2 linked regions of the Rubripirellula tenax genome follow. The protein of the gene in region 1 interacts with the protein of each later gene in a pairwise test. Links are inferred from orthologs where the notes say so. Each region holds a gene or a part of one and is shown in the gene's direction. Other genes may lie near its edges. The genes, in order: bioB and Poly51_RS18500.

Evidence for each region.
Region 2: the proteins of bioB (region 1) and Poly51_RS18500 interact in binary tests that used the Escherichia coli proteins (3 or more experiments, as listed by UniProt). The link is inferred for Rubripirellula tenax from one-to-one orthologs.

Annotation. Positions count from the first base shown.
Region 1 is NZ_SJPW01000001.1:1,004,227-1,019,793, reverse strand. Bases 6,363-9,205 are described here. They hold bioB (biotin synthase BioB), read left to right. Parts: upstream 6,363-7,198; coding sequence 7,199-8,212; downstream 8,213-9,205. Other genes in these bases: Poly51_RS03735 (DUF1501 domain-containing protein), read right to left, coding at 9,069-9,205; Poly51_RS03740 (DUF3127 domain-containing protein), read right to left, coding at 8,392-8,772; Poly51_RS03750 (hypothetical protein), read right to left, coding at 6,520-7,050; Poly51_RS03755 (gamma carbonic anhydrase family protein), read left to right, coding at 6,363-6,511. In the rest of the region: Poly51_RS03780 (hypothetical protein), read left to right, coding at 1-1,001; Poly51_RS03775 (SHD1 domain-containing protein), read right to left, coding at 1,041-2,954; Poly51_RS03770 (protein kinase domain-containing protein), read right to left, coding at 2,951-4,564; Poly51_RS03765 (RNA polymerase sigma factor), read right to left, coding at 4,626-5,219; Poly51_RS03760 (toprim domain-containing protein), read left to right, coding at 5,340-5,996; more of Poly51_RS03755, read left to right, coding at 5,993-6,362; more of Poly51_RS03735, read right to left, coding at 9,206-10,484; Poly51_RS03730 (DUF1553 domain-containing protein), read right to left, coding at 10,481-13,486; Poly51_RS03725 (ATP-dependent DNA helicase), read right to left, coding at 13,617-15,567. UniProt on the Escherichia coli protein: Catalyzes the conversion of dethiobiotin (DTB) to biotin by the insertion of a sulfur atom into dethiobiotin via a radical-based mechanism.
Region 2 is NZ_SJPW01000005.1:75,291-90,921, forward strand. What follows is about bases 12,664-15,570. They hold Poly51_RS18500 (class II glutamine amidotransferase), read left to right. Parts: upstream 12,664-13,635; coding sequence 13,636-14,505; downstream 14,506-15,570. Other genes in these bases: Poly51_RS18490 (sigma-54-dependent transcriptional regulator), read right to left, coding at 12,664-12,914; Poly51_RS18495 (hemerythrin domain-containing protein), read right to left, coding at 13,041-13,529; Poly51_RS18505 (hypothetical protein), read left to right, coding at 14,502-15,570. In the rest of the region: Poly51_RS18430 (glycogen debranching protein), read left to right, coding at 1-527; Poly51_RS18435 (MBL fold metallo-hydrolase), read left to right, coding at 708-2,105; Poly51_RS18440 (dihydroorotate dehydrogenase-like protein), read right to left, coding at 2,224-3,273; Poly51_RS18445 (bifunctional aminoglycoside phosphotransferase/ATP-binding protein), read right to left, coding at 3,308-4,831; Poly51_RS18450 (hypothetical protein), read right to left, coding at 4,983-5,393; Poly51_RS18455 (universal stress protein), read right to left, coding at 5,397-6,371; Poly51_RS18460 (universal stress protein), read right to left, coding at 6,386-7,285; Poly51_RS18465 (hypothetical protein), read left to right, coding at 7,527-8,108; Poly51_RS18470 (helix-hairpin-helix domain-containing protein), read right to left, coding at 8,227-9,219; Poly51_RS18475 (dihydroorotate dehydrogenase-like protein), read right to left, coding at 9,232-10,275; Poly51_RS18480 (hypothetical protein), read left to right, coding at 10,572-10,838; Poly51_RS18485 (GxxExxY protein), read left to right, coding at 10,992-11,372; more of Poly51_RS18490, read right to left, coding at 11,466-12,663; more of Poly51_RS18505, read left to right, coding at 15,571-15,631.

The DNA of each region.
Region 1 (15,567 bases):
GCGAACGGGCTGCCGCCGAGTTGATGGACATGGGGCTGGACGTGGTCGGTCCACTACGCGACCGGATTGCGGAAACCCAAGACGCGGAAGTCCGCTTACGAGCCGAGCAGATCGTTCGTCAATTGACCGTCGGCGACATGCAGACTCGCATCAACGATTTCTTGGCCGGTCGCGACGTCGACTTTGCTGGTTGGGAAGTCATTCGTTCGATGCTGGGCGACAACGGCACGATCCGCGAAATGTTCGTCGAATTGACGCAGGCGCATCCGACGCTGACCGCGTCGATGGACGGCTCCACCCGCGACCGGGTGATCGCGCTAGAACAGGCGATCGCAACGGTCCAGAACCGAACATTCATCGAACGCAAGTTTCCGACTCGTGCCGACACCTTCGCGATGGTGCTTCCAACGGTGGACCCCAAAGTTCCAATCACGGTAGGTTACGAAACAGTGCTGTTGAGTGTGTTACAGAAAACGGGCGCCAGCGAAATCGCCCGCAACGGCCAACTGGCACCCTCGTTCCGTGCGCTGCTTGGCCGTTGGCTGATTCGCAGCACGCTTTCCAATCGCTACGAAGCGTTGACAGCCGGGATGACGTGGGACGTCGCCGACGCGTTGCCATTGGCCGTTGCTACGTTGACCGAAGCGAACCAGGCCGACACGTTGTCGACGGCGCTGCAAGTGATCGCCCGGTTCGGGAAACGGGAACACGCGTTGCTGGTGCTGCCGTTGTTGGAAGATTCACGCCCGGCTTCGGAAACGGGTGAAGTGTTCGGCGATGCGGTGCGAACCGAACTTCGTGACGTCGCCATGGCAACGATCGCGATTCTTTACGACGCCGACTTGACCGAACTTGGATTCGGTGATCTGCAAACGCACCCGACGTACGGCTTTATCATGGGCGACATCGCATACCCCGGCAACGACCCAGAAGCGCGAGCCAAGACCCGAGAAAAAATCGATCAACTGCTGGTCAAGGCGGACAAAGTCGAAGGGTCGTAGTCGAGCCCCGCGTGATTCAACCCGGGTCGTTCGTTCTATCTATTCCGATACGCCCCGCGAGGTAAACGCAGCGTGAGTCAGCGCGGTTGTGTTTGCATGGGTCGTTGCCGATGGTTCGGGCAGCGACATGAATTTCGGAAAGCGTATCGCCGAAAAAATATTCAAATTCGGTTGTTTGCCCAGTTGTTCGATCGCCCGCTCGAGCGAACGTGGATTGTCGAAATACATGTGGGGCGACAAGTTGGCGTCGCTGCGACGAATCAGCAGATCGTCGCCTGAGCGCAGATCAACGAAGGATTGATACAGAGTCACGATGTAAGATCCGTGACCCGTAAAATTGATCGCGTCTTGTCTTGGACCGTTGATTTTTGCCTTCAACACCAACGTACCCCATTCGTCGACGACCAAGCCTGATGCAGTGGCCGCCGCCTTCAGGTCGATAGCTACTTGGTCACGATACTCGGGCTGTATTTCTGTCACATCGATGGAAACTTTCGCTCCCGGATGAACCACGAACGACTCGGGATCGGACATCGCGCGGTCAAGCATTTGGGCGGCCATCGGAGTCGGCATTTCAGTTGGCAAAAGCGAACCGTTTTCGCTCGCTTGCACGACCACCATCGCATACTTGCCGACCATCGCCATCGATTCGATGCCGGAGTATTGGCAAAGGTCGGTTTGCGTGGGCATGTGGAACAGCATCCGATTGTCGGTCAGCACAAAGTCGGACGCTGGCACCGCGAACTCCTGATTGAGTGAAATCGCGCGATCCAAATCCACCTGTCCGATCCAATCGCCGCGGGCCAGATCCAGTCGCATTAGCCGACTTCCCGAGCTGACGATCACCTGTTTCCCGTTCGGCGTGAACGCGATCCGCGGCCAAGACACACGACTGCCCTCGGGCATCACCTGCTGGCCCATCAAGCGGCCCGTCACCGGATCAAGTACGGTCACAACTTCATTGTCAACGATCGCCATCAATTTCCGGTCGGTCGAGAGTGCGATGTCGAAAAACTGGGAATGAAGTCGACCATGCCACACCGGCGACTGCGTCTCGATCCGCCAGACCGCCACGTGGCCCTTCGTGGTCACGGTATATATCAAGTCTGCATCGATAGTGCCGCCCGATTTGATTTCACCGTCGGCTTTCCGACTGTACGAAGTATCATCATCTGGGTAGGGAGTCCACGATCCAGAGCGTTTGAGTTGCTTGTTGGCCAATTGCCAAACTTCCATCGAGTCTTTCTTTTCGAATTCTCCTCGAGCGTTTGCGTTGCCCGCCATGACAATCGATGTTCCGTCGTCCAACAACGCGATCGGACGCATGTCGGCTTCGACGGTATCCGAATGGACGCTGCGACCGGTTTTCAAATCGATCAACGATAAACGCGTTTGCGGTTTCGGAACCGCGAACGTCGTTGTGTAACCGATGACCGCGCGGCCGATCGCGACATTGACCACGATCGGGTGCGACTTCTCGTGAAAGCTCGCCTTCTTAGTCAGCGGTGCTCGGACGGGGATGTAACTTAGGTCCGCGTCAATCACGGGCGGATTCCAACGAGTTGCCGCAAGCGTCACGATGTCTCGAGCCCGATCCCAACGGGTTTTCCGAATCGACGACCAAGTGCCCAGACTTGAACCGGATTCCGCTCGTTTATCCGTCGGCGAATCAACGGCTTCGCCATCGTCGACCATCTGAAACGGGTTGTCCCCTGCTTCGAGATACTTCTGGTCGTCGACGCTCAAACGCGACACCGCGATCTTGATCGTCTTTCCCGCCGAGTCTTGCAGAAAGACATCGCCATCACGGACTTCGATCAACCGGCCGTTGATTTTGAATCGCCCCGTGATATCGGTCCACGAACGTAGGGACGCCTCTTGGGACATCACCGGAGGAGACGTTGTGACACAACCGAATAACATCATTGACAGACACAGGAGCAAGGTTTTCATCGGCCTTCCAATTCGACGGTTTCTTCGAAGGGATTTTTGTTTAAAATTTCGTTGGCCGCATCCATTGCACTCGGAGACAGCGATGCGGAACGATCGCCGGATACCAACGCAGCGATCACCTCGATCGCTTCACTAGGAATTTCGCTGGCCGGCAACGGCACCAGTCGGTGCAACCACTGTGGCACCCGCTTGCCATCGCGTAAATCGGCAATCAAGTTGACTCGATCCAAGTCATCTAGCGGGGCCGCGGAAACGACGGTGGGTTTGAATTCCGTGGGTTCGCTACCGTCCATGATCGAATGACGAGGCATCATCCAAGCACCGATCGCTCCGCAAAGCAACAGTGCAATGATCCCCATCGTTGTGCCCACCATCGCTTTCCCGCGCAGGAAGCGTGGCTCCGTCGCCGTCGACAATGCGTTGGGCAGTCGGTGCCGCTGTGGGTCGCGATCATGGTCGGCCGCCTGTTCGATCCATCGCAGAACGATGCCGGCGTTTTCGGGTCGACGCTCACGATCTTTTTCCAACAACCGTGTCGCCAAGCGATCGATCCAAGGCGGCAACTCAGGACGAACGTTTCGGATCGGCGCGTGGTCGTCGTGAACGATCTTAGACAGGACCGCGAACGAAGACTCGGCCGCAAAGGGAGTTCGACCGGTGGCCATCCAATGGACCAAACTGCCAAGGCTGAACAAATCGCTGCGTCCGTCGACCGCGTCACCGCGAGCTTGTTCAGGCGACATGAATTCCGGCGTGCCCGCCAACGTTCCCGATACGGTCAACGATTCGTCATCCATCGCGCGAGCCAAACCAAAATCGGCCAAAACGACTTGTTCGATTCCGCCGAGCAACAGAATATTTGACGGCTTCAGGTCACGGTGAACCAATTGTTTATCGTGCGCGGCGGCTAGCGCGGCAGCGATCTGGCGCGCGACGCCGGTGATGTCTTCCACAGAAAATTCTCGCTCGATCGCATACGTCCTTAGCGACCCTTCTTCGATCAACGGCATGACCAGGAACGGCACGTCGCGCCAAGTACCGACGTCATAAATGGGAATCACACCCGGGTGGCGAATCGACGCCGCGTTCTTCGCCTCTCGCAAAAATCGTTGCGATGATTCGGGGTTGACGATCAAATGCTGGCGAAGCGTTTTGACGGCGATACTGCGTTGCGCCAGCGGATCGTAGCCTCGGAGCACCAATCCCATTCCACCGACGCCCACGATGCCCGTGACCCAGTATTTGCCCAATCGCCCGAGGACATCACTTCCATTCGCCGGTACTGTATCGTCGTTCGTCGCCGGTTCGAGCCATTGTTCCAGGTACCGTTGGTTCACGGAATCATCCATCGATTGTGAAACCGACGGCGATGCTGAACCATCCAACATCAACGCGTGCGAGCCGATATCACGACGCGTGTCCAAATTCTCGGACACCGATCGCCAAAACGATTCCTCCGCCGCGCGACGTTCAATGATTTGTCGGCATTCATCGCATTCGTCCAAATGGCGTTCGAATTCTCCGGATTCCCCTCGGTCACACTCGCCGGACAAATACCGGTCGATGCGATCGGAGTCGCACGGAGAGTTTTGGGCGGTAAAATTTTCCATAGACGTTCTACAACCGAGCCGCCGGATTCTGACAGCACCGCGTGTGGAGATTCACGACGAATCATCCCAACCGCTCGATCTCCTGCTTCAATCGACGAATGATCCGACTTCGGGCCGCGTACACACTGCCGGGCTGCTTGCCCAAATCGAGGGCGACATCGGCGATCGGTTCGCCGTCGACGGTGGTTCGCCAAAACGCTTGCCACGTGTCGCCGGCAAACTCCGGCTGGACCAAGCGGGCGGCGGTGCGGAACAGTTCTTTTTGGTATTCACGCTCCAAGACGTCGCCGTCATCAAGCGGCTTGGCCTCGGCCGCGTTTAACATCGCTTGGACGCCCGAGTCGCCGGTGCCCCGATCCAGCGTCTTGCCGCGAAGCGCGTTTATGGCAGCGTTTCGAGTCACCGTGTTCAACCACGTTCGAAAACGAGCGCGCGAGGGATCGTGCGGCCGCTTGGCCAGGGCCCGGCCAACCGACATCAGCACTGTTTGGGCGACATCCATCGCGTCGGCGTCTTGCAAGCCTTTGTATCGGGCGGTTCGGTAAATCACCGGATGGTAAATCTGAACAAACTCGTCCCAAGCCGCCTGGTCGTCGCCGTCACCGACGCGAAACAGCAGACTCAATCGCGTTTCGGGGGCGTCGGGTGCGTTCACTAGAACCAGCAATCAAGGAGACAAGAACCGCAGCGGTCGAAGGATAGAGAAGTATAGCCCAGCGCGGTAGGATCGCTCAAAGCTGTTTTGACTGCCGACTGAAAAACAACCGAGAAGACCATGTTTCGCATCGTTCCGACCAAGCTGCACGAATGTCGCGCCAGCGGTGTCGGTTCGGGTGCCGAGCTGTTCATTGTCGAAGGTGATTCGGCATCGAAATCGGTCGTTCGCGCCCGAGACTCGGAAACGCAAGCAGTGCTGCCAATGCAAGGCAAGCCGCTGAACGCGGTAAAGGCGCGCAAGTCAGCCGTCGCTCGCAATCCGTGGTACACGGCCGTGACATCTTCGATCGGCGCGGGCTGGGATGACACACTCGATCCAACGAAACTGCGATACGACCGAATCATCATGCTGTTCGATCCCGACGCCGACGGCATCCATTGTGGCGCGCTGCTGTCGATGTTCTTTTATCGATTCATGCGCCCCATCTTGGACGACGGCCGGATCTGGGTCGCCCGACCACCGCTGTACGAGATCACTTCACCGGATACTGACGATCGCTTGCACGCCTACAACGAAGACCACTACGGTAAGATCCGCGACGCGCTTGACGCAAAGGGCGTGCGTTACACCAGCCAACGCTATCGGGGATTGGCCAGCATGAACGAATCGGCGCTCGTGACGACCTGCATCGACCCGGCAACCCGCACGATCCAGTCGTTGGCGGCCGACGATGCCGAAGCGGCAATACGAATGTTCTGTGGAGGTCTACAGTGATCGACGCGACGTTTCATCCTGAACGGGTACACAAATCCGTTTTCATTGCTAAGAACGCGACAGTGATCGGCGACGTGACGGCGGGCTCCGGTGCAAGCATTTGGTTCGGTGCGGTTGTTCGCGGCGATACCGAAAGTGTCGTCATCGGTGAACGGTCTAATGTGCAAGACTTGTGCGTCTTGCACGCCGACCCTGAATATCCGTGCGTGATCGGTGACGACGTCACGATCGGGCACGCAGCGGTGGTCCACGGCGCCACAATTGGCGACGGAGCGATGATCGGGATCCGCGCCGTTGTTCTAAACGGTGCCAAAGTCGGTGCGGGTGCGATCGTCGGCGCGGGCGCGGTCGTGACCGAAGGCATGGAAATCCCACCCGGTCACTTGGCGGTCGGTGTACCGGCAAAGGTGATCCGCGAACTGACACCCGCGAACATCGCTCGGGCCAAACACGCGGCCGACCACTACGTGGCGGCGGCCAACGCGTACCGAAACCAGTCGACGACACCCTCGTAGCCGAACCCTTACTTGCAAGCCGCGGCGACGGCGCACCCGCTGCAACTGGTGCCGCAACCGCCACCTTCGGCGGTGCCGCAGTCGGGGCCGCAACCGTCCTGCATTAATTTGGCGAAGTGGCGACTGCGGACGATGGACTCGTACTTCTTCGCGATCTCTTGCGTGATCGACGTGGCGATATCATCGGCCGGGCCAAGAAAATGCATCAGCAGGGTCCCGCCGTCAAAGATCTGGTCGATATCCAAGAGGCATGCCTTGGATCCGGCTTCGGCCAAAGCCGTTCGGCATAACTGAATTGCTTCGCGTTTGTGCCGATTCAGGCGACGGATCAGCAATTCGTCCTCGTCGGTGGTCCCTCGAACGACCGTGACTTGCGATTTGACGGACGCGTTTGGGTCGCGGCACGGGCCGATCACTTCGCCCAATTCGATTCCTCGACCCGTCCGGGCGATCACGCGACGCCCCCGCTCCAGCGGCATGGTTGCCGTCGCGGCGTGGATCTCGGCGAGCGATCCGATGCGGAGGAAAATGGGGTGCATGGCGGACTGATTTTAAGGCTTCTGCGACAAACGTTCGATGAATAAGTGAGAAAAGGCTGTGCCGACTTGTCTCCGGCCGTGTTGGGCGGCACCATAGTGGCCGATCCTTCCCCCGATCGCAACTCACCCACCAAGGTAACCTGGCGCGATGCTGAACGTCGAAACCAAACCCGAAATCGGTAATCCATACGATCAATGGGCCGAGCAAGTCTTGGCCGGCGAGCCAATCAGCCGTGAAAATGCACTGGCGATCCTGCGAGCACCCGACACCGACGTGCTGGCTCTTTTGGCCGCCGGGTTCCGAATCCGCCAAAAGTATTTCGGCCGCACGGTGCAGCTTTACTTCTTGATGAGCGCCAAGAGCGGCCTGTGTCCCGAGGATTGTCACTATTGCAGCCAATCGAAAATCTCGACCGCGCCCGTTCCCAAACACAACATCCTAAAACGGGATGACCTGCTCGACGCTGCCCGGATCGCTTCAGAACGTGGCGCGAAAACGTATTGCTTGGTCATCTCGGCTCGCGGTCCGAACGAGCGAGAAATGAGTGCCGTCGAAACGATCGTGCCGGAAATCAAACAGAAGTACGGACTCGACATCTGCGCCTGCTTGGGTCTGCTATCGCGAGAGCAAGCGGATCGCTTGAAAGCGTGCGGCGTCGATCGCGTGAATCACAACCTGAACACCAGCGAAGATCATTACGCCGAAATCTGTACGACGCACACTTACGCCGATCGCGTGCAAACGCTGCGTCACGTCCGCGATGCGGGCATGGAGATGTGCAGCGGCGGCATCATTGGCATGGGCGAGAAGCACGAGGACGTCGTCTCGATGGCGTTTGATCTGCAAGAACTTGGCGTGCAGTCGATTCCGCTGAATTTCTTGAACGCGATCGAGGGAACGCCGATGCAAGGCAATGCGGACTTGTCGCCCAACGATTGCTTGCGAGCGCTTGCGATGTTCCGTTTCGTGAACCCAACGCGAGAACTGCGTATTTCCGGTGGTCGCGAAATCCACTTGCGATCGATGCAGCCGATGGGACTTTACGTGGCCAACAGCCTGTTCGTGGGCGACTATTTGACGACCAAGGGACAGGCCCCTCAATCCGATTACGACATGATCGCGGACATGGGCTTTGAAGTCACGACGAAGATGGGTGCATAGTTCAGCACGGCCGTGTCCCTGGCACGCCATAGCGACGTTAAGAACTGCTTTGCAGTTCGATTCCCGCGACGGCGTCGCGGGTCCACATAGGGTTACCAAGCGGGGGTAAAGATAGGAATTAGGAAAAAGGGTCAACGACATTTCCTAAAACCTGAAACCCAACCCCCAATACCGATTCCTCAGAACGGCGCTTCGTCGTCGCCGGCTTCGCTGAAGGCGTCGTTGGGGTCGCTGGTACGCTCGCGCATCGTGTGGCTGTCTGCCCCGTCGCCCGTCACGCGAAATGACGTGGCTTCGACGTTGACGAAGAACTTGACTTCGCTTTGCTCGTCCTTCTGCCAGCGACGACCGTTCAATCGATACTGTACTTCGACCTCGTCACCAACATTCAAATCATCAACGGTATCGCACGAATCGCGGGTGAATTCGACAGGCACGTAGTTGGTGAAGCTGCCCTTGTCCTGTTCCAAAACCACAACCCGCTTGCGAAAGCCCTTCGCACCGTAAGTCTTGGTTTCTTCGATCAAATGCACTACGCCGGTAACTTTGGCTTCGCTCATCCTGTCACTCTCTCTCGTCTAACTGAAACGTCGTAAGGTTCGTAAGACAGAGAGTGTAGCGAGTTCGGGCGGATCGTTTTAGTGGCTATTCAATCGAACATTTGTGTGGCCCGGGCACACCGTGACAGGGCTGTGAACTGCTTTGCCGTTCGATCCCCGCGAACGGCGTCGCGGGGCCACGTAGCAGCCTGTTGAAAAAGGGGTGTGACCCTCTCCGACGTTTCGAATTCACAATGTTTCAGCAACGTCTCCAAAGGGTCAGCCCCCTTTTTCAACAGGCTGGTAGGGCTGCCCACTTAGGTCAGAATGTCTTGGACGACGTGGCCGTGGACGTCGGTCAAACGGAAGTTTCGCCCCTGGTACTTGAACGTCAGTCGTTCGTGGTCGATGCCCATCTGGTGCAGGATCGTTGCGTGCAGGTCGTGGATATGGACCGGCTTGTCGACGATGTTGTAGCCGTATTCGTCCGTTTCGCCGTGCACGGTTCCCGGTTTGATGCCGCCGCCCGCCATCCAAATCGAAAAACAACGTGGGTGGTGATCGCGACCGAAGCTGGTCGCCGTCAAACGACCTTGGCAATAATTCGTCCGCCCGAACTCCCCGCCCCAAATCACCAAGGTGTCATCGAGCAACCCCGTCCGCTTCAGGTCTTTCACCAGTGCCGCCGACGGCTGATCCGTCGCCTTGCAACTTTTAGGCAGACTGCCTGGCAAGCCGCCGTGGTGGTCCCAACCCTTGTGGTACAGTTGGATAAACCGAACACCGCGTTCGGCCAACCGACGTGCCATCAAACAATTGGCCGCGAACGTGCCCGGCGCCTTCGCGTCTGGCCCGTACGAATCCACCACATCGGCCGGCTCGTCGGCAAAGTCCGTCGCTTCGGGGATCGACGCCTGCATTCGAAACGCCAGTTCGTACTGTGCGATTCGAGTCTCGATTTGACGATCGGCGTGACGCGCCAATTCTAGATCGTGTAATTTGCCAAGCGTGTCCATCGCCGCTCGCCGGCTGGCCGGATCGATGCCATCGGGATTCGACAAATACAAGACCGGATCTTTGCCGTTTCGAAACGAAACCGCTTGGTGCTTGCTGGGCAAAAAACCGCTGCCCCAAAGTCGCGCGCCCAAGGGTTGCCCGTAATTTTGGTCCTTGGTCGTCATCACCACGAACGCCGGCAAGTCGGTGTTGTCCGTGCCAAGTCCATAATCCATCCACGCGCCCATGCTGGGTCGACCCGGGATCATGCTGCCCGTTTGCATGAACGTCACACCCGGCCCGTGATTGATCGCTTCGGTTTGCATCGAACGGATCACACAAATGTCATCAGCGATCGACGCCGTGTGTGGCAACAGCTCGCTGACCCACGTTCCGGCCTGTCCGTGCTGGCCGAATTTGAACGGCGAGCCCGCCAGCGGCAGACTCGACTGATTACCGCTCATGCCCGTCAATCGCTGAGTCCCACGCACCTCGTCGGGCAATTCCGTGCCGTGTTTTTCGTTCAACAGCGGTTTGTAGTCCAGCAAATCCAACTGAGACGGAGCGCCCGACATGAACAAGAAAATGACCCGCTTCGCTTTCGCCGCATGATGCAGCGCCGACAGAATGCCGCCGGCGGCTCCCTCCGAATGGCTCGCCAACAAATGGTTCGTCGCCAACGCGCCGAACCCCAGTCCCGTCGACTGCAAAAGACTTCGTCTCGAAAACCCGCTCATCGTTTCACCATGCTTCCGTCGTAGTTCATGACTGTCCCGACGACCACGGTCATCGCCGCCAGCGCGTTTGCGTTAAGCTGGCCGTCCGCTGCCGCATCACCGATCTTTAAGAACGCTTCCGTTCGAGATGAATCCGCAGCAAAGTACTTCGATTGCAATTCAAACAGCTCGCCGAGCAACCGAGTCTCGTCGTCGGACGGCCGTCGACTGGTCAGCGTGCGGAACGCCATTGCGATTCCATCTTCGATCAAGCGATCACTCGGAATCGATCGCAAAATTTGTTCAGCCAAGCCTCGCGATGCTTCGATGTACTGCGGCCCGTTCAGCATGACAAAGGCTTGCATCGGAGACGCCGTGCGTTCGCGGCTGACCCGACACACATCTCGCGTCGATGCGTCCAACGTCATCATCACCGGCGCCGGAGCCGTTCGTTTCCAGTACGTATAAACGCTACGGCGATACAGTCCATCGCTCCTATCGCGATCGACCGGCTTGTACGAGACTTCGACTTCGTAGGGCCGTGCAGGTTCGCCCCCGACCCGTTTGACCAATCGGCCACTGACCGCGATCGCCGCGTCACGCAGCATCTCGGCAGGCAATCGATACGACGGAAACCGAGCCAACCACACGTTGTCGGGATCGGACTGCGCGACTGAGTCGTCGGGATGGAAACTGTCTTGCCGATAAGTCCGCGACGTCATGATCTGTTTTAAGATCGCTTTCGTGTCCCAGTTGCCCTCGATGAACTCGACGGCAAGGTAGTCGAGCAGTTCCGGATGCGTCGGCGGTATCCCTTGGCTGCCGAAATCCTCCGGCGTACGAACCAGACCCGTTCCAAAAAGCATTTGCCAATATCGATTGACGGCGACCCGCGACGTCAACGGATGCCGTGGGTCGGCCAACCATTGGGCAAGCCCCAGTCGATTCGACGGTGCGTCCTTCGGGAACGGCAACAGTGCCGCGGGTGTTCCCGGCGTCACGAGTTTACCCTTCTGGCTGTACTCGCCTCGGCCCAGCACTTGGCTGGGGCGAGGTCGGTCGAGTTCCTGCATGACCATGATTTCTTGAATGCCGTCTTCGATACCACATTTCTGCTGGCGGGTCGAAGTCAACTCCGATGCAAGCGATTGTAATTCCGCATCGTGCCGTGCCATCGCGTGGTCGAGCATTGCGCCCGGCGAATGCATGGAACGATTCGCTTCCTTGGCCGCTTCCCAGTCTGTTAGCGACACGTCGAACACCTGCAACCGATCGACACTGCCGTTCTTGAAGCCACGGTCGCGGAATCGTTCGCCGACGGCGATCGTGTCACCACCGCCGCCGGTGATGTTTTTCGTCAGCGCATCGCGAACGACGTCGACTTTTGCCTTTTTGCCGTCGACGAAGATCGCAAGGCCATCCGCGCGACTCGATCCGTCGTTGGTGACGACCACGTTGATCCATTGGTCGATCGGAATCTGGTCGACCGCCTTGATGCTGATCGCGTTGCCGGGCCAAAAATGGATCAGCGACCATTGCAATTTCCCGTCTTCAATCAACAACTCGTAGCCGCGACTGGCCGCATCGGTCCACGCCCGCGATCGATGGAAGATGACGGCGCGTTCCTTTGCGTCGGGCGTCTTGACCCAAATGGAAACCGAGAACGGTTCGCTGCGATCGAAATTGCCGACCGGAGTAGGGACGGCATCGTCGCCGGTCAACAAAAACGCGTCGCCGTCGACGCCTTCGACAATTTTGTTTCCGCCGGACGGCGAGCGATCGAATTCGAGACGATAAATCGGCTCGGCAAACTTGAAGTCAACGAAACGTCCGCTTTCGATTTGTTCCTTCCAGAACGGGCGATGTCGATGTTGCCGCTGCACGATCGATTTCTCGACGGCCGCGACTGTGGTTTCCGCGTTGGCGAGCGACGTCTCTTGATCGGGTGTCGGCAAACGCAAGGTTGGCGTTGGAATCGCATCGGTAAAGTACGAATACAAACCAGCTTCGGCGATGTTGTCGAAGAACGCCGTCAACTGAAAATATTCTTCTTGGCTGATCGGGTCGTACTTGTGGTTGTGGCAACGACAGCATTCGTACGTCAGTCCCATCATCGCGGTCGCGACCGTTTGGGCCCGGTCGGTCACGTATTCGATTCGATACTCTTCGGGAACGCTGCCGCCTTCAGATTCTTGCGGATGCAAGCGATTGAACGTGGTTGCCAAGATCTGGCGCCGAGTCGCTTGGGGCGTCTCAGCAGGCGGCATCAGGTCGCCCGCCAATTGCTGGGTGATGAATTGGTCGTAGGAAAGGTTGTCATTGATCGCATCGATGACCCAGTCACGCCATGGCCAGACGAAGCGATCGCGATCTACTTGAAACCCGTACGTGTCGCTGTACCGCGCGGCGTCCAGCCAATCCGACGCCATCCGCTCGCCAAATTCTTTTCGTGCCAAAAGTCCGTCGATCAGAGTCTCGTACGCGTCAGGCGATTCGTCGGCAAGAAACGCGTCGATTTCATCGATCGTCGGCGGCAAACCGATCACGTCGAACGTGGCTCGGCGGATCAACGTTTCTTTGGAAGCCGGCGGAGCAGGCGTAAAACCTTGCTCGTCGAGTTTCCGCTGGACGAATTGATCGATCGGCGCAAGCGATCGATTCGCCGGATCGGGAAGCCGGGGGCGTGTCGGCGAAATGAACGCCCAGTGGCCCTGATACTCACCGCCCTCAGCAATCCACTGTTTGACACGCTCGATTTGCGTCGGTGTCAGCGAACGCTCGGAATCTGGCGGTGGCATGATAAGGTCGACGTCGTCGGAAGTGATCCGCGAGATGACTTCGTCGAGATCAGCTTCGCCGGCAATATCCAGCCTCAGTCCGGCTTCCTGTTTCGCTTCGTCCGGACCGTGGCAGTGAAAGCAATTCTCAGAAAGGATCGGCCGAATGTCACGATTGAACGTGACCGTCTCGGCCCACGCAGGCGCGGCCAACAGCAGGAACGGGATGAAGAGGCGAAGGTGCATGAGCGAGGGACTTGGAAGGTACAAACGGGCAACCCTATGTGGACCCGCGATTCCGTTCGCGGGATCGAACTGCAAAGCAGTTTACACCCTCGCCACATCATGCCACGACCGAATTTTCTCGCAGCGCAAACTACTTCTTTTTCTTGATCCTCGAAACGTAATGAACCGGAAGATCCGGCAGCGACTGGACGAACGTGCGACCATACGGCTTCGTTCGAATGCGCGGATCCAGCACAACCACGATGCCTGTATCGGTTCGAGTGCGAATCAGTCGCCCGAACCCCTGGCGAAATTTGATCACCGCCTCGGGCAGTTGATATTCGCCGAACGGATTGCCGCCGCCGGCCTTGATTGATTCCAACCTCGCCTCCAGCAGCGGATGGTCCGGCACTGCGAACGGCAACTTCGTGATCACCACGTTCGTCAGCGCATCGCCCGGCACGTCCACGCCCTGCCAAAAGCTATCCGTCCCAAACAGTACTCCGCGACTGGCGCGACGAAACGCATCCAGCAACTGCGTCCGACTCTGTTCGCCGCCTTGCGTATACAGCTGCATGTCCCGCTCGGACAACCACGGCGCCAACGCCTCGGCACAGCGTTTCAACAACCCGTAACTGGTAAACAGCACGAACGCGTGACCATCGGTGTGTCCGACGAATCGTTTGATTTGGTTAGGCAACGATTTCTCGAAGGCTTCCCGTTCCTTCGACGGATCGGGCAAGTCCGTGACGACGACCAGCTTCGCTTGTTTTTCGTAGTCGAACGGGCTGCCGACTTGGACCGATAAGCCGCTCGTTAGCCCGATCCGCGAACGAAAGAACTTGAAGTCATCCTTGCCCGTCGCCAACGTAGCGCTGGTCATGATGACGCTGCGGATCATGTCGTTTTGGAAAAGTTCTTTTCGCAGCGTCTCACCGACGTTGATCGGCGACGCGGCTAGGGTAACGCGATCCATTCCGCGGCGCGAACCGCTTCGCTCGATCCAATAGACCGAGTCGGCAACCTCTTGGCGAAGCCATTGCCTTAACCCGCCGGCGAGCGACATCATGCGATCAAACGCGGACTCGAAATCTTTGCGATCGGTTTCCGTCTTCTGTGCCGCGCCTTGTTTTTGCAGCTGTCCGGCCAGCGATTCCATCACTTCGCTAAGCGGGTTGTCAACGATGTCCACATTGTGAACGCGACCGTTCTTGGTATTTGTTTCGTCGTACCAATCCAGCAAATCCGCGAACAGGTTCGTCGACGCGAAACGACAACGATCGACCATCTGTTGCAGCGTCGTCAAGTTTTTCTCGACGAGCAGTCCCTTTTGAGTCCGGTCGTTGTACAGCCGATCGAACAAGTAATCGAATTGGCCGCTGGTCAACCGCAGCCCTAGGTGGTCGCCCGCGACGGCTTCGATCGTGTGGCATTCGTCCAAGATCACCGCGTCGTAATCCGGCAGGATCGAAACGCCTTGCCGACGCAACGCCATATCCGAAAACAGCATCGCGTGGTTGACGATCATCAACTGGGCATTCATCGCGCGGCGGCGGGCGCGAAAGTAGAAACATTCTTTGTGGTGTTTACAGTTTCGGCCCAAACAATTGCTGGTGTCCGAAACGACCTCGTCCCAAACGACCGGATCAGGCCGCATCGGCAGCGTCGACTTCGATCCGTCCGCCGTTTCTTTCGACCATGCCTTGATCGCACGCAATTGCGAATGTTGAGTGTCCGTCGAAAGCAGTGTCGTCGCTTTCGCGATCGCGCGTTCCATGCGGCGAATGGAGATGTAGTTGGAACGGCCTTTGACAAGCACCGCCGAAAACTCGCGAGGAATGACGGCGTTGAGCAGCGGCACGTCTTTGGCGACCAACTGTTCCTGCAACGCGATCGTGTGCGTCGAGATCACGATGCGTCGGCCACGCTTGGTGGTCTCGCCGTCGCCTTCGCCGGTCTCTTCGGTTTCGACCGCGACTTGGTTTTCCGTCGCATGCAGGATCGCGGGGATCAGATACGCGAAACTCTTGCCCGTGCCCGTGCCGGCTTCGGCGATCAGGTGTTTTTCAGTCCGCAGCGCCTCGGCGACTTTGCGAGACATC
Region 2 (15,631 bases), on another replicon or contig:
CGCTGCTGATGCTCGCGGCGGGGACGCCGATGTTTCGGATGGGCGACGAATTCATGAACACCCAATCCGGCAACAGCAATCCGTACAACCAAGACAACGAAACCAGTTGGCTGGATTGGTCCCAGGCGAAAACGAACGCCGATGTGTTGCGGTTTGTGAGGATGATGATCGCGTTTCGCCAGCAGCATCCTTCGATCGGTCGCTCGCGTTTCTGGCGAGACGACGTTGTTTGGTATGGCACCGACCATTTGGTGGATCTGTCGCCCACTTCGACACGTTTGGCCTATTGCCTGCACGGCGTATCGCAGGGAGACCAAGACCTCTACGTGATGATCAACAACGCAAATGCGCCGGCAAGGTTTGGAATTCAAGAGGGCACGATCGGCGACTGGACACGCATCGTCGATACGTCGCAGCAGAGTCCAAATGACATTCTCGATGAATCGTCGGGTCACTTGGTTCCCGATGTGTTTTACGAAGTCGCCGCGTCCAGTATTGTCGTCCTGATTCGCAATTTAAAGTCATAAATGGCATCCGATGTGCATGTAATTCAATGGTGAGAAAACGTGACGCAGAGGCGGGGAGACGCAGGGCCGCAGAGAAGACAACGACGACGAAAATAAACACACGCACATCCTCTCTGCGGCCCCGCGTCTCCCGCGACTCTGCGTCAAATTCCCTCGCTCCCAACTCAAAGGAACTCGCCCATGTTTATCCAACGTTACTACCTCGAATGTCTTTCGCATGCGTCCTATATGGTCGCCGACGAAACTACTCAGCAAGCGGTGATCATCGACCCGCAACGAGACATTGATCACTACGTCCAAGATGCTCAGGATAAAGGCTACACCATCAAGTACGTCATCTTGACTCATTTTCACGCCGACTTCGTTGCCGGCCACATCGAACTGCGAGATCGCGTTGGTGCCGAGATTGTGATGGGGCGACGTGCCGAAGCCGAGTTTGCTCACAAGGCGATGCGTGATGGTGATGCCATCGAACTAGGACGCGTGCGTTTGCAAGCGATGGAGACACCAGGACACACACCAGAAGGGATCACCATCCTCGCGTTCGATCTTGACGAAAGCGATTGCGAACCCAAGGCGGCATTCACCGGCGACACGTTGTTCATCGGCGATGTCGGGCGGCCTGACCTGCTGGCGTCTATTGGCGTGACGGCGGATGAACTTGCGGTGATGCTCTATGACTCAACGCATCACAAACTGATGAACTTGCCCGACGAAACGCTGGTCTATCCCGCTCATGGTGCGGGCAGCATGTGCGGAAAAGCACTCAGCGACGAAGCCGTTTCGACGATCGGGGAACAGAAAAAATACAACTACGCCCTGCAGCCGATGTCGCAGTCGGAGTTCGTCAAGCTGGTGGAAGTGGATCAACCCGAAGCCCCCGGCTACTTCGTTCATGACGCGGTTTTGAACCGCAAGGAACGGGAGAGTCTGGACCAAACGATGGCGGGGAACTTGACGGCACTGCCGCTGGCGAAGGTATTGGAGATGCAGTCCAGCGGTGCCCAGGTTGTCGACACCCGCGACTCGATCGACTTTGCCGGTGCCCACTTGAGCGGCGCGATCAACGTTGGCATCGACGGCAAGTACGCGACTTGGGCCGGCACCGTGCTGAAACAGGATTCGCCAATCATTGTCATCGCCAAAGATGATCGTTTGGCAGAGTCCGTCATGCGTCTCGGCCGGATCGGATTCGATCATGTCGCCGGATATCTCGATGGGGGAATGACATCGCTCGCCGAGTACCCCGAACATCTCGCTACCGTTCATCGGATCACCGCCCCGGCCGTTTATGCACTCTACGCTTCACCCACGGTGTTAGATGTTCGCAGTGAAAAGGAATTCGCAACTGGTCACATCCCCCGCAGCGTCAACATTCCGCTGAATCAACTGCAAGATCGAATTGACGAGGTGCCTACTCAAGGCCCTTTGGTCGTTCATTGCCAGGGCGGATACCGATCGTCGATCGCGTGCAGTTTATTGCTACGTCATGGTGCGGAAGACGTCCGAGATTTGGTCGGCGGCTACAAGGCGTGGGTGCAATCCAAGTTGCCGGTTGTTGAGCCAGCTCAGATTTAAAAAGAAGTTGACGCAGAGGCGTAGAGACGCAGGGTCGCAGAGACTCGCGATTTATCTGAATCTCTACTCTGCGTCTCCCCGTCTCCCGCGACTCTGTGTCACCTTCTTCTTGCATCGTTCAATCCACCGGATGGCCCCAGCGGTCGGCGTGGAGGGTGGGGGTAGTGACTCGGGTTTCGGTGGCGTCCAGATGAGCGGTGAGGGCCGTGATGTAGGCGGCTCGTTCTTCATCACTGTTGAACTGTAGCGGCCGGCGAGTTTGCAAGTCGGCGATGGATTGCATGTGATGCGACTCCATGAATCGGGTCAGCCCGTCCAGCAAGTTACGAATCACGTCCGGGCCTTCGCGGTAGATCGCCGAGGTGACCATCGCGACGTCCGCGCCCACCATCAGGGCTTTGATCAAGTGGTCAGCATGGCCGATTCCGCCACTGGCCGCCAACGGCATCGCGGGACAGTAGCCGTGAACCTGCATCAGCATGTCCAACGAATCAGGCTCTTCATCGGCTCGCGTCAATCGCCAACGACTGGCCAGCTTCAATGTGTCCAAGCAAAGGTCAACGCTGGGGGCGCGGCTGTGCAGCACCATGCCCGACGCACCGGACAATAACTGCCGGGCGACGTGAGGGATGCTTGTGAAGTTGCGTCCGAGTTTAACGAACAATGGGATCTGGATCGCCGCGTTGATGTCGCGTACCGCATCCAAGATCGTGGTTTCGATCTCGGCGGAGCTTTCGAAATCGGTTGCTCTGCCTTGATGAGCGTTCAATTCGATCGCCGCCGCACCAGCCTCTTGCAATTCACCGGCGAAATCCATCCAGCCTCCGGCGGTAAACCCGTTCAGGCTGGCGATGATCGGAATGCCCTGCAACGTGCTCGACCGATTGACCAGTGCAAGATACGACTCGGCGGTTGGGCACGCCCAGTTGTGTTTGGTTCGTTGCGACTGAGCCAGGATAGATCGTTCACGGCCAGTGATCGGCCTGCCAGTCTTCAGGCTCCGCTCGATCACTTGTTCTTCAAACAACGATGGCAGCACAATTGCTCCGGCGCCCGCATTTTGCATCGCCGATCGCGTGTGCTCGTTCATTGACATCGGGCACGCGCCCACGATGACGGGCGAGGCCAGACGAAGGCCTCCGAAATTCGTGACCAATTGAAAAGACATGACCAGGTTCCTCGATCGTATAGAGAAGGGGTGACTAGAGGTGCTCGGCGATTTGAACCGTGTCGGGAACGTCAACGACGTGCTCGCGTTCGGCATCCGACAACGGGTCTTGGTGTGCGAGTTGGTGTTGCAGCACCGCCAGGTCCGCGTCCGATGCGTCGTCGCCATGGGCATCCCGATCGGCAACGCGTTGACGCAGCGTTTGTGGGTCGCTGTGGCAATCCAGGATCGCAAACGAAACGCCGTGGTCCTTAGCGAGTTCATGAAATTGCTGCCGATCGGATCGTTTCAGAAACGTCGCGTCGATGATCACGCTGTAACCGGCTCGCAGAATACCGGCCGCCAGATCACTCAATCTCCGGTATGTCTTTTCATTGGCATCGTCGCAGTACATCGACGCCACCAGGTCCGCATCCGGCCGGTCGGTGGGCGACAAACCGAACAGACGCTTGCGTTCGACGTCGCTGCGAAGTCGGATCGCTTCGTGCCGCTGAACAACGGCTTCGCTGAGCGTGGTCTTGCCGCTGCCACTGACACCATGGGTGATCCAAAGCTGCGGTGTTTCTCGCAGCGTGAACCGATAGGCCAAATCAACGTGCGCACGCACGTCGTTCTCGTCCGATCGCATCGACGCCGTCAGTGCCCGCACCAACGCCCGATAGAACAAAAACAACCGCAGCAAATCCATCGAATCATAATCGCCGGTGTGTTGCAAATATAGGTTCATGAACGAACGAGACAAATCGAGATGCCCGCGTGCGGCCAGATCCATTGCCAAGAACGCGGCGTCGCTGAGCACGTCGATCCAACGCAAATGATCGTTGAACTCGATGCCATCGAACGGCACCAGCTTGTCGCCCCAATGCACAACATTCGCCAGATGCAGGTCACCATGACATTCCCGCACATAGCCCGCGTCGATTCGGCGGGTGAGTGTATCTAGATGCTGACCAAAGAAGTCGCTCGACCAGACGCGCAGGACTTTCAACGTCACCGCCACGTTCGGCGATGTCGATTGCTGCAGCGTTTCGATGATCTGATGAACGTTGCTGACCAAAAAACCGGGCCACTGGCGGGCAATCTCATCGTTACCCCTCGTGGCCGATTGATGAAACATCGCGACCGTTTTAGCCAGCAAGAACACTTCGTCGGACGTCAACTTTCCTGCGTCGACACGTTCGCTTAAAAGCGTTCCGGCTGGAAACCGCCGCATCTTGACGGCGTACTCAATCGGTTCGCCGTCGCCTTGAATTGCGACGTTTGCACCCGAAAGCGTGACCGGTACGACGTCGAGATAGAGATCGTCCGCGTATCGACGATCCAGACGCAGTTCTTCGTGGCAGCAATACTCGCGAAGTCCAAGCGTGCTGTAGTCGAGGAAATCAGTTTTGATCGGCTTCTTGACTTTGTAGGCATACTCACCGGCCAGGAAAACCAGCGAGATATGCGTTTGGTGAACGACCACGGGTTTGTTGACAGGGTGCGGGTAAGCATCGCGACGTTGAAGACCGGCAATCAGTGTTTCGGTGCAGACGCTTTCGTCGGTGGGTGTGGCCATCGTTCATTCAACGCAAAGAGAAAATGACGCCAGCGGACACGATCGAAATCAAAGGGGCACTTAGATTTCATCGACCGGCCCGCTGGCGTCGGGGCACGGGTTCCGCAAACCGCTACTCGGCCTGCGATTTCATTAACGCGTTCCGGCGCTTTCACATGTACGAATGGCATTCCACGCATCGAACCGTCAACGCCACGTAGCCCATCGTGGCTCGATGAATGTCTTTCGCCTCGGCGGCTTCGGCGATCAGGTCGGCTGCACGCTGAAAGTCACGACTCTGCGATGCATATTCCGCCGTCTGGATTGCGTTCCATCCCGACTCGGTGCTCAACAACCGCAACGACCGAGCGTCTGCGGCGATCTTGCCAAACTCCTCCAGCGTCAAGCCCTCCAAGATCGCTCTCGACTTGTCCAATTTCATCCGCATAAGCGGGGTCAATTTGGTGGGCGGGTTTTCGACGATCGGCTGTGCGGGAGTCTGGGCAAACGCAGTAAACGAGACGGCTGCAATGCCGATCGCGGCGAGTAAGATCACGGCGGCAAGGAATTTTTTCCATGGCATTCATCAAATCAAGGGAAGCGGCTGGTCGTCTTCGATCAAAACCGTGCGTGACATCTCGACGGGCGAAACGAAGCCGTCTGGCTTCAACGCTAACAGCGAACACGTCACGTCGGGGATCACCGTTTCGGCTGTGTTGCCGATCAAGAAACCCGCGACGCCGGTGCGGCACACGGTTCCCATCACCATCAAGTCGGCTTCGACTTCATCGGCGACGCTGCGAATGACCGCGGCGGGTGAACCCTGACGCAGATGCAAGTGAACGTCCGTCGCATCGGCGTAAGGTGCTTGCAACAGCTCGTCGAGAGTCCTGTGGACCTTGGCGTGATGATCTTGCCGGATCGAATCCACCGCATCATCACCGGCGTGGCGTCGCATCGAATCTTCCATCCACACTTGCCATGCGGCGACGACATGAAGTTGAGCCTTGTCGCGTTGGGCGATCGAATAGGCCAGTTCAAGAATCTTTCGGTTTAAATCAGCGTGCTTTTTGTCGTCCGACTCGACATCAATCGCGGCGACGACTTGATCGAATTTGCCGTGGATCTCCGGTTTGAGCAACCACACCGGGCATGGGCAAAGACGCAGCAACGACTTCGCGACGCTGCCAAACAATCGTCCGGCGGCAGAGAAACCGTCGGCCGTCTTGACGACCAAATCATGCTGATCGTTGACCACTTGCCGCGTGATCTCGGTCGCCGGATCACCGATCGCGACCACCACATCCAGCGGCACGCCGGTGTCGGACAAGTCGCCGGCGATGTCCAGCAATCGACGCCGGCGATCAGCGGCCACAAGCCGTTCGAGTTCCTCGGGTTTGGCCACATCAGTCATCATACCCAAGGCTTTCGGGATGGGCTTAACGACATCCATCAGTGTCAATTGAGCATGGTTTTCCATCGCCAATTCAGTCGCCCGAGCCACCGCGAATTCGGGATGCTGCGTTCCCGCGTAAACGAGAATGTGTTTGAACTTTTTCATAATGTTTTCTTTCGCTAAGAAGTGGCCGTTTGAGTTTGCGAGACGCTCTTATCGACACCGTGAATCATTCGATTGCGAGTGATCCAAACGCTGCAACGAGCGTGACGCAAGACAAATCGCGTCATGCTGCCCATCAAGACACGGCCCAGTCGGGTGCGAGGTGTTTCGCCGACGACAATCAGGTCGATGTCATTGGACTTGATGTAGCGAATCAGCCCCTCGCCGATGTGATCGCTGTGAATCAGTTCGCCGGTCGCACGTGGAGCCGACGATTGCAATTGCTCGACGGCCGTTTCAATGAACTCCGATGACGGTCCTTCGTAGGGCAAGTCACAGAAATCGGGTTGGCACGTCACCGAGACGACTCGCACGTCGGTTTGCCCCGCCCAACCGAACTCGGCAAACTCTTCCAATGCGGCTTGGGCTGGACCGCTTTCTTCGTATCCGATCGCCACTCGCAACGAGTGCGATTGTTGCAAAGCCTCGGTGGGACGAACGACCAGGACACTGCAAGGTGCGTGCGTGGCAACGTAGTCGCTGGTGCTGCCCAGTAGGACTCGAGCGACAGCTGAATGCCCCGTGGCCCCGACGACCAGCAGTTCGGGTTGCAATTCGCGAGCGATCGCGACGATTGTTTCACTGGGATGGCCTTCGCGAATGACATGCTTCAGCGAAACGTTGGCCCCCTCAAACAGCCTTTGAATGTTGGCGAAGGATTTGTCGGCGGCCTTTCGTTCCTGAGCCATGCAGGTCTCGATCCAGTCGCCGGCGAGGTACGTCTGATCAGTCCCGGGAACGTACAATACCGAAACGATGGTCAGTTCAATGATTTCGTCATGAGGCAGATGAGCGAGAAAGCGAGCGGCGTCTTCGGCCACGGTCGAACCGTCGGTGGCGAGTAGAATCTTTTTCATGTTTGGTCTCCCGGGTTGGTCTCCTTGCGTGGACCAACAACCAACGCAGCTACGATGCCAAGACGAAAACACCATCAAATCGTCTGACACGTCGCCAACAACCGTGCTTCCATGCACAGGTGCGCGATCAGGATCGCTTTGGATGGTTGTCGGCGATCACGGTGTCGCGAAATGTCAGCCGGTACATCCTTTGCGAAACTCGGTGGCAAACATCCGCACCCGTTCTTGAAGACCCACCGCGATGAACACTACGAAAAAAGGATCCCCATTGGATCGTAAAGCTCAAACCGACAAATTCTTCCAAGACTTGGAAGAACAGATCCTGCAACGATTGCGAAGCGAAGCCAGCAGCCCGACCGGACGCGAAGAGCTGTTACGTGAGACAGGCATCCGCGATGCACATTTGCTTGACGAACTGGGCAAGCTAGGCATCACCGCCGATGGCTTGATGGCACTGCGGTTGTTCCCGCTGGTGTTGGTCGCTTGGGCGGAAGAGAACGCCGACGCCCGCGAACGAGATGCGGTCATGACGCAGGCGGTGCGATTGGCGATTCGCGAGGACACGACCGCGTGGGTGTTGTTGGATCAATGGCTGACTCGGCGGCCGCCGGGATTGGGCGTCGATGCGTGGAAACGATACATCCATGAATTGTTTTCGAAGACGTCCGACGTCGCTCAAAAGCGATTGATTGAGTTGACGGAAAAACAGATGACCGAAGTCGCGAAGGCGTCAGGGGGTCATTTGGGTTTCGGCAAGGTCTCCAAAAAAGAACAAGCGATGATCCATCAAGTGGTCACGTCAATGCGGAATCAGGCCGAATGAATTTGACACAGAGGCGGGGAGCCGCAGTGACGCAGAGAAGTCAGTCTGTACAAGAAAAAGCAACGATTTCTTTCCTCTGCGGCTCCCCGCCTCTCGCGGCTCTGCGTGACTTCAATTCTCACCCATGCACGCCACGTCGTCCTTCATCCTCATCCCACGAGGATGGAAGTTCCGGATGCGGTGCGTGTCCGGCTTCGCGAACACGCACCGCATTGTGTTGTCGATAATAGCTCTGGCATTCGTCTTCCCGACTGCGGACGATGCGGAGTCCTTTGAGTTTGCCGAACTGTGAGGTGATGATCGTCCAACGTCCGTGCGCATTGGCATCATCGCGGAAAACGATCACCCAATCATGCGTCGCGTGTTGCTCTTGAGCGTGGACGGTCGTTGAAAACATCGCCGTATAATGACGTCCCTGACGATCGGTGTGCATGACGGGCAGCCAATCCGTTTGGCTGGCACTGCCTTGCGATGGCTTGATCTTTTCCAGGTCACCTGCCTCCGCACGTCGTCGATACTCACGGTCGATGTCCAATAATTCGTCGACGGAGATCGCTTCCGTCGTCACGCGATTTTGGCTGTCATCGTGCGGCGAGACACCGTGTCGTTCCAAACAGCCTTGAATGGCTTCGATTCGCCGGCGTCCCAGGCCCGGAACTTGTAACAACCGACCGTCGCTGGCGGCCTGCTTCAATTCCGCCATCGTTTCGATGTGAAGCTGTTCGTAGATCCGATGCGATAATTGCGGCCCGATGCCCGGCAAGGTGGCAAAGTAATGCTCGGCGTTGGATTGGCCACGCAAGCGATCCAACAACGGTATCCGCCCAACACGAATGGCCGATTCCAACAAACTTGCGATCGAATGTCCGATCTTCGGGAGTCGGATCAAACCATCCGCTCCCTCGCGATCGAAGACGTCGCGGACGGGCACCGATAGATGGTCCAGCGTCTCGGCCGCCGAACGATAAGCACGAACGCGAAATTCATTCGCTTTCTGTTCTTCGAGCAGGTCAGCGATCGCACGCAATTGCATTGCAAAGGCTTTGTTTTCATGCACCCCTTCGATCTGCTCGCTGGCATGAATCGGATCGGATGATTGGATGACTACCATGCTCGTCTCCTGTTAGTTGCGGTGCCCGAAGGCATCACCGGTTTGTGGACTGACTGTCGGCGTCGGGTCAAAGTACGTGTCGCCGCGAGTCAGCGGATCGACGTGTTCCAGACGCAGCAAGCGTTCTTCATCAAAATGCTCCTTCGGGCACGCCGCTCGGAACTGTTTCAACGTGGGATAGTGCGTCCGTCCCAGATGCCGCTCGATGCCGTCGACTATGTTGCGAATGGCGTCGGGGCCTTCGCGGTACACCGCCGACGTGACCATGACCACATCCGCCCCGGCGATCATCGCTTTGATCGCATCTTCCGCGGTGGATACGCCGCCGCTGGCCGCGATGGACAATCCTTGATCGGCGGACGATGCACGGACAACGCCTTCCAAAATGCCACCGAGTGATCCAACCGGTGACAGTTCCCAATGAATCATCCAGTGCATCCGGTCGGTGCTGACGTCCCAGGCCGGCACATGCGTGAACACTACCAAGCCAGCGGCACCGGCCTCGTGAAGCTGCCGAGCCATTGACGACACATTGGTGTAACGCTGGCTGATTTTGGCCGCGACGGGAATGCTTAGTCTCGCTTGGACGTCATGAACTAATTGGCAAAGCCTCGCCTCGACATCATTGGAGGTTTCCCGGGTATCGAAGATGGCTTGCTGCAAGTTGATTTCCAGGGCGTCCGCGCCGGCCGATTCAATCTCCATCGCATAGGCCAGCCATGGCCCCGTCGATGAACCACTCAGCGACGCGATGACGGGCACCGGACAGGTTTTCTTCAGCGTCGCGATCGTTTTCAAATACGCTTCCGTGCCTCCGTTGTACTTGTCTTGCTGAGGTTGGTAGCCACTCTTTTCGATCGCCCCGAGTGGATCATGGGGTTTCATCAATCGATGAACGATCTGTTCTTGCATCATGGACGGCAACACCACCGCCCCGACGCCCGCACCCACGAACTGTCGCACGGTTTCCGGTTCCAAGGTCAGCGGACACGCACCCACAATGACGGGCGATACCAACTCGATCCCTAGATATTTCGTGGCAAGTTCACCGGACATGGTGTGGATCCAAAAAGAGAAGACAAGAAACGTTCCACATGACCAACATGGCAAACGCTGTTCCCCAATGATTTGTCGAGCGAAATGGCCCTGATCGCGCGCCGGTGTGACAATCAGGACCAACCGGGTGCGCCAATGGTGATGCGTCCAACCCAAGTTCGCGGCAAACGGTCACCGGTACGCGGCTTGCCATGTTGCTTTGCGGTGCGACGAGAAAAAACGTTTCACGGTATGACCACAGCGTCTCGCCATCACCTTGCTGTTCGTCTCAAAGTTTTTGTTCAAGGAACCCCACCATGCCTGCTTCCGCAAGTCGACTGATCTCCAACTTGATCGACGATCTCAAAGAGGAACGTGACGAACTGACGCTGCAAATGCATCTCGGAAAGCAGGAAGCCAAGAGCGAACTAAAGCGACTTGGGAAGAAACTCGACGAACTGAATACACGCTATAAACCGCTGAAACACGCGATGGAAGAAACCGGCGAAGACGTTTGGGATGCGTTGCAACTTGTCGGTGACGAGATCAAAGACGGATTCCATCGGATTCGGAAATCGCTGTGAAGATTGGAAAGTGGTTGAGCGTGGATAATCGACTCGCCATGAATTGAAGTTGACGCAGAGGCGGGGAGACGCAGGGACGCAGAGTTGTGGGTTAGGCTTGGGCCCGTTGTTTTGGCCCTAGAGTCCGCAAACGTGTTAAAGTGAGGATCTCCCATGCATGAGAACGATGTCAGTAAAGTTGTCTTGAACGCTTCGATTGAAGTGCATCGAACATTGGGTGGTCCGGGACTACTTGAGAGCGTCTATGAAGAGGCACTCGCTTGGGAACTGAAAGAAGCGGGCTTGAACGTCCAGCGGCAGAAAATTGTTCCGATACGATACAAAAACATCGAGCTATCGAGTCCGTTGAAGTTGGACCAACTTGTTGCCGATTTGGTGATCGTCGAATGCAAAGCAACATCGAAGTACAACGACATCTTTGCCGCACAGGTGCTGACCTATTTACGGTTGATGAATCTCAAATTGGGTCTGGTCATCAATTTCGGTGAACGGATGGTCAAGGACGGTTTTCATCGCGTCGTCAATGGCTTGTGAAAATTTGGACGCAGAGGTGGGGAGACGGAGAGTCGCAGAGATTTCGCCTCTTCAACTCTGCGTCCCCGCGTCTCCCCGACTCTGCGTCACCTTTCAAAGCACCGATTCGCAGGCCGATTCGTCGTCGCTGGATTCCGTGTCGGCCTTTCCGTTGAAACGATCGAGCAACCGGTACAGTTTGCGACGATGGATTCCCAGCTTGCGAGCCGCACCGGCTTTGTTGCCTTTTTCTTTTTCGAGCACTTCCAAAACATGAACGCGGGCGATGTCGTCTAGCTTGTACTGAGTATCCCCAAGCATGTCTCGCGGATGCGATGGCTCAGGAACCACAACGGGCGTACCAACCGGGAGGGCCTCACTTGTCGTCTTGGACGGCACCTGTCCGTAGTCCACGATCTCGGCCGGTAAATCGTCCGGCGTGATGTCGAACTCATCCGCCAAGATCGTGGCCCGCTCAATCACGTTGATCAGTTGACGAATGTTGCCCGGCCACGGGTACGCGTTCAACGCTTCTCGAGCGGCATCGTCGATGTGATAAGACCGGGGCAGGAAGTGATCAATCAACCGGTCAATGTCGCCTTCTCGTTCGCGAAGCGGTGGCAGGGTAATCGACAGGACGTTGATCCGATAAAATAAATCCTCGCGGAAGTTGCCGTTGTCGACTTCGGTTTGCAGGTCACGATTGGTCGCCGCAATGATTCGGACTTTGACCTTCCGTTGCCGGTGACAACCGACGCGGCGAAGCGAGCCGTCTTCTAAAACACGCAACAACTTCGGCTGCAGGGAAGGCGGCAGCTCGCCGATTTCATCAATGAACAGGGTTCCGCCGTCGGCGATCTCGAATAGTCCTGGCTTTTCCGCCGTTGCCCCCGTGAAGGATCCTTTCTGGTGCCCGAACAATTCGCTTTCGACAAGGTTCTCGGGCAGTGCGGCGCAGTTGACCGTCACAAACGGTTTGTCGGCGACCCGACTGGCTTGTTGGATCGCTTGAGCGACGACCTCTTTGCCGGTACCGCTCTCGCCCTGAATCAGAACGGGTTTCGTCGTCGGCGCGACCTTGCGAATCAGGTTGGAAACATCAAGAAGCGATTGCGATTCACCGATCAATTTCGCGGCCGGTCGCACGCGGGAGATAACCGCTTTGAGTTGTTTGTTTTCTTTCTTCAGCTCGTGTCGTTCGCGAGCACGAAAGCAATGATGCTCCAAATCGCCGAGCGCACACGGCTTGCTCAGGAAATCGCACGCCCCCATCTTCATTGCCGAGACGGCCGTTTCGACGGTGCCCTGTCCGGTCAGCATGATGACTTCGATGTCGATCTTGTCTTGATGAATGCGTTGCAGCAGTTCCAGACCCGACATGCCTGGCATGTTCATGTCAAAAATACCGACATCGAACGATTCACGCTCCAGCAAACTCAACGCGTCGGCGGCATTGGAAACGTCGGTCACGTCATGTCCCTTGCGAGTCATCCATTTGGCTGACGATCGCCGGGAATCCTCTTCGTCGTCAACGAGCAGAAGTTTGATGGGCGTTTCCGTCATGGTGAGTTCTCAGATACTATAAATGTTTTGAGGTTTCCATCACACAACCGATGCGAATGACATACCCCGCCGAACCGATGCGATTGCGTGTGCACATCCGCCCACACGTGCGATAATTCACTCATTTTAGTGCATTTTGTACCCGTCCAATTGTGACCAGGCGGTGCCGCGCATGCGAAAATCTAAAAGTTGATGCAAAGCCTGATCCTGCTGATCCGGCGGCAAGGCTTTCAAATGGCTCAACAGCGTACCGCACGTGGCGGCGTGATCCAGGCCGTGTTGCAAGCGTTGCTTCAGGCTCTGCGCCGCCTCGTTACTCAAGTCCGAATCGGCGTCGAGCCCTCGTAACTCAATCAGGGCATCAAGGATTTGGGCGTGCTCGGCGTAGAGTTTTCCCGTGTAGTCTTCGCCCCGTGACTCGCCGACCTTGGGGTACAAGAACGCTTCTTCAAACGCGATGTGCGGGCCAGCCAATTCATCGAGCCGTCGAGCTTCTACGGCCGCCTTGGCAAATTCACCCTCGTCGAGCAAACGGAGCAAACGCAGGTAGCCCTGCGTGAGTGTGCGATGATCTTCAACGAAAGCTCGCTGCAGTTGTTTCCAAGCATGGGTCATGGAATGTCTCCTGAGTTCAATCCGATTGTTGCAAAGATTGTTCCCCTTTCATTTCGACAAGAGGTTTTCATGTTATTGGAACATGACGTGCATTCTCGCCTCTATCATGTGCCGACTATATGGATTTCGATCGAACGAAGCGACCAAGGTGGAATGCACTCTCGTCCACGCTCAGAATGCGTTGCTGATCCAAAGCCAGTCGGACGAAATCGGCCGATCGCATTCCGACGGTTGGGGAATTGGATACTACGAAGGGCAAAAGCCACATGTGGAACGCAGCGCCGCGGCAGCCCATCACGGTTTGCACTTCAGCAACACGGCCGAACGCGTCTATTCGCAAACCGTCATCTCGCATGTTCGGTTAGCGACGGTCGGGACTCCGGCAATCGAAAACTGCCATCCGTTTCACTGGGGAGGCTGGGTGTTCGCACACAACGGGACCGTTCAGGGCATCGACACGCTGCGACCGGAAATGACGAATGAATTATCCGTCACTCATCAAAAGTCCATCGCCGGCAGCACCGACAGTGAACTGCTGTTTCATTGGTTGATGCAACGTTTAGCGAATGAACAAGTCGTCAGCGAATCGCATTGCAACTCGCTGTCCGATGCAATCGCCGTGGTCGGAAACAGTCTTGCAGAGCTCGACTCCAGGTGTCGCCGAGCAATGCCTGAAAAACTCGCCAAGCTGAACATCGTTCTGACCGACGGTCGCATGATGATCGCGACACGCTTGCGAAATTCGCTTCATTGGACGCACCGCGACGGCATCCGAGATTGCGAAATTTGTGGCATCCCCCACGTCGAACATCAGCCCGGATTTCAATACCGGGCGGTTGTGATCGCCTCGGAACCGGTGTCGCATGAGACCTGGGATGCGATCCCCGACGCAACGGTCATTGCGATCGACGAAAACATCCAGACACGGTCGACTCCCATCCCCGGCATCGAACCAGCGAGCTTGGAGCTGACATGAACGACTGGTTCCCGATTGTCGATCACGCTTGTTGTCACCTGACTAAGGATCAAATCGACTTCGCCGACCGGGTCGCGTCGGAGTTGCTCGCCCGTCACCCGGAGCTATTTCTAAGTTCACTGTTGTCGCCGTTCAAAGCAACTGAACTGGCTTCCTCTCCGTCGTTGCACTTGGACGATCTCAGCCAGATTCGACGAATCAACGATGCCGATCAATCGTTCTTTCAAGAACGTGCCCGCGTCCGTGCGGTCGACGGTGATTTCCTGGCCACGTCGTGGTACGCCGATGAAGCCTACGAAAAATACTGTCGCGACCGATTGGGGCTTGGCGACGTGCATCGGATCGCCCCGCGACCCAACGAGGAATTGAAACACAGTAACGGCGTTCATCTTGCCGAAGCATTGTGGAAAGACCGCCAAACGAGGCGTGAATTGGTGCAAGCGATCAGGCAAAACGACTTACGATACTTGCACCCACACATGGGTTCGCACTCGGTGTGGCATTTGGCATTGTTGCTACATCAAACCAGCCATCGTCCGCTGCAAGTGATCGGTGCCCCGCCGGAAGTCACCCACTTTGCCAATGACAAGGGCGAATTCATGCGTTTGGTGCAACGCATGTTTGGCCCATTGGCTACGCCGCCCGGTCATGTCGTGTGGAACACCGCGAATGCGGCGCGTCGGCTTCAAGAACTTAAGGGTGTGGCTTGTTGCGTGGCGGTGAAACTGCCCAACGCGGCCGGCGGCGAAGGCAACTTGGTGTTTGCGATGCAGCAGATTCGCGACCAATCGTTGACGGAAGTCGATCGGATGTTGCGACAACAACTACCACAATTGCGATACGAGGATGGCGATGAATTGCTGGTCACGACGTGGCAGACCGACGTTATCGCTGCTCCGTCGGCGCAGCTTTGGTTGCCACCTGGTTCCGACCAATTGCCGATTTTGGAAGGCATCTTTGTGCAACGGATGGAAGGCGACCAAGGACGGTTCGCCGGGTTCGGTGCCGCCGATCTTCCTCACGACCTGCGTGCTCGAATCACTCGACAATGCCTGCAACTGGCTCGCGTCTATCAACGTCTCGGTTATGTCGGGCGTTGCTCGTTCGACATGGTCCTGATCGGCGA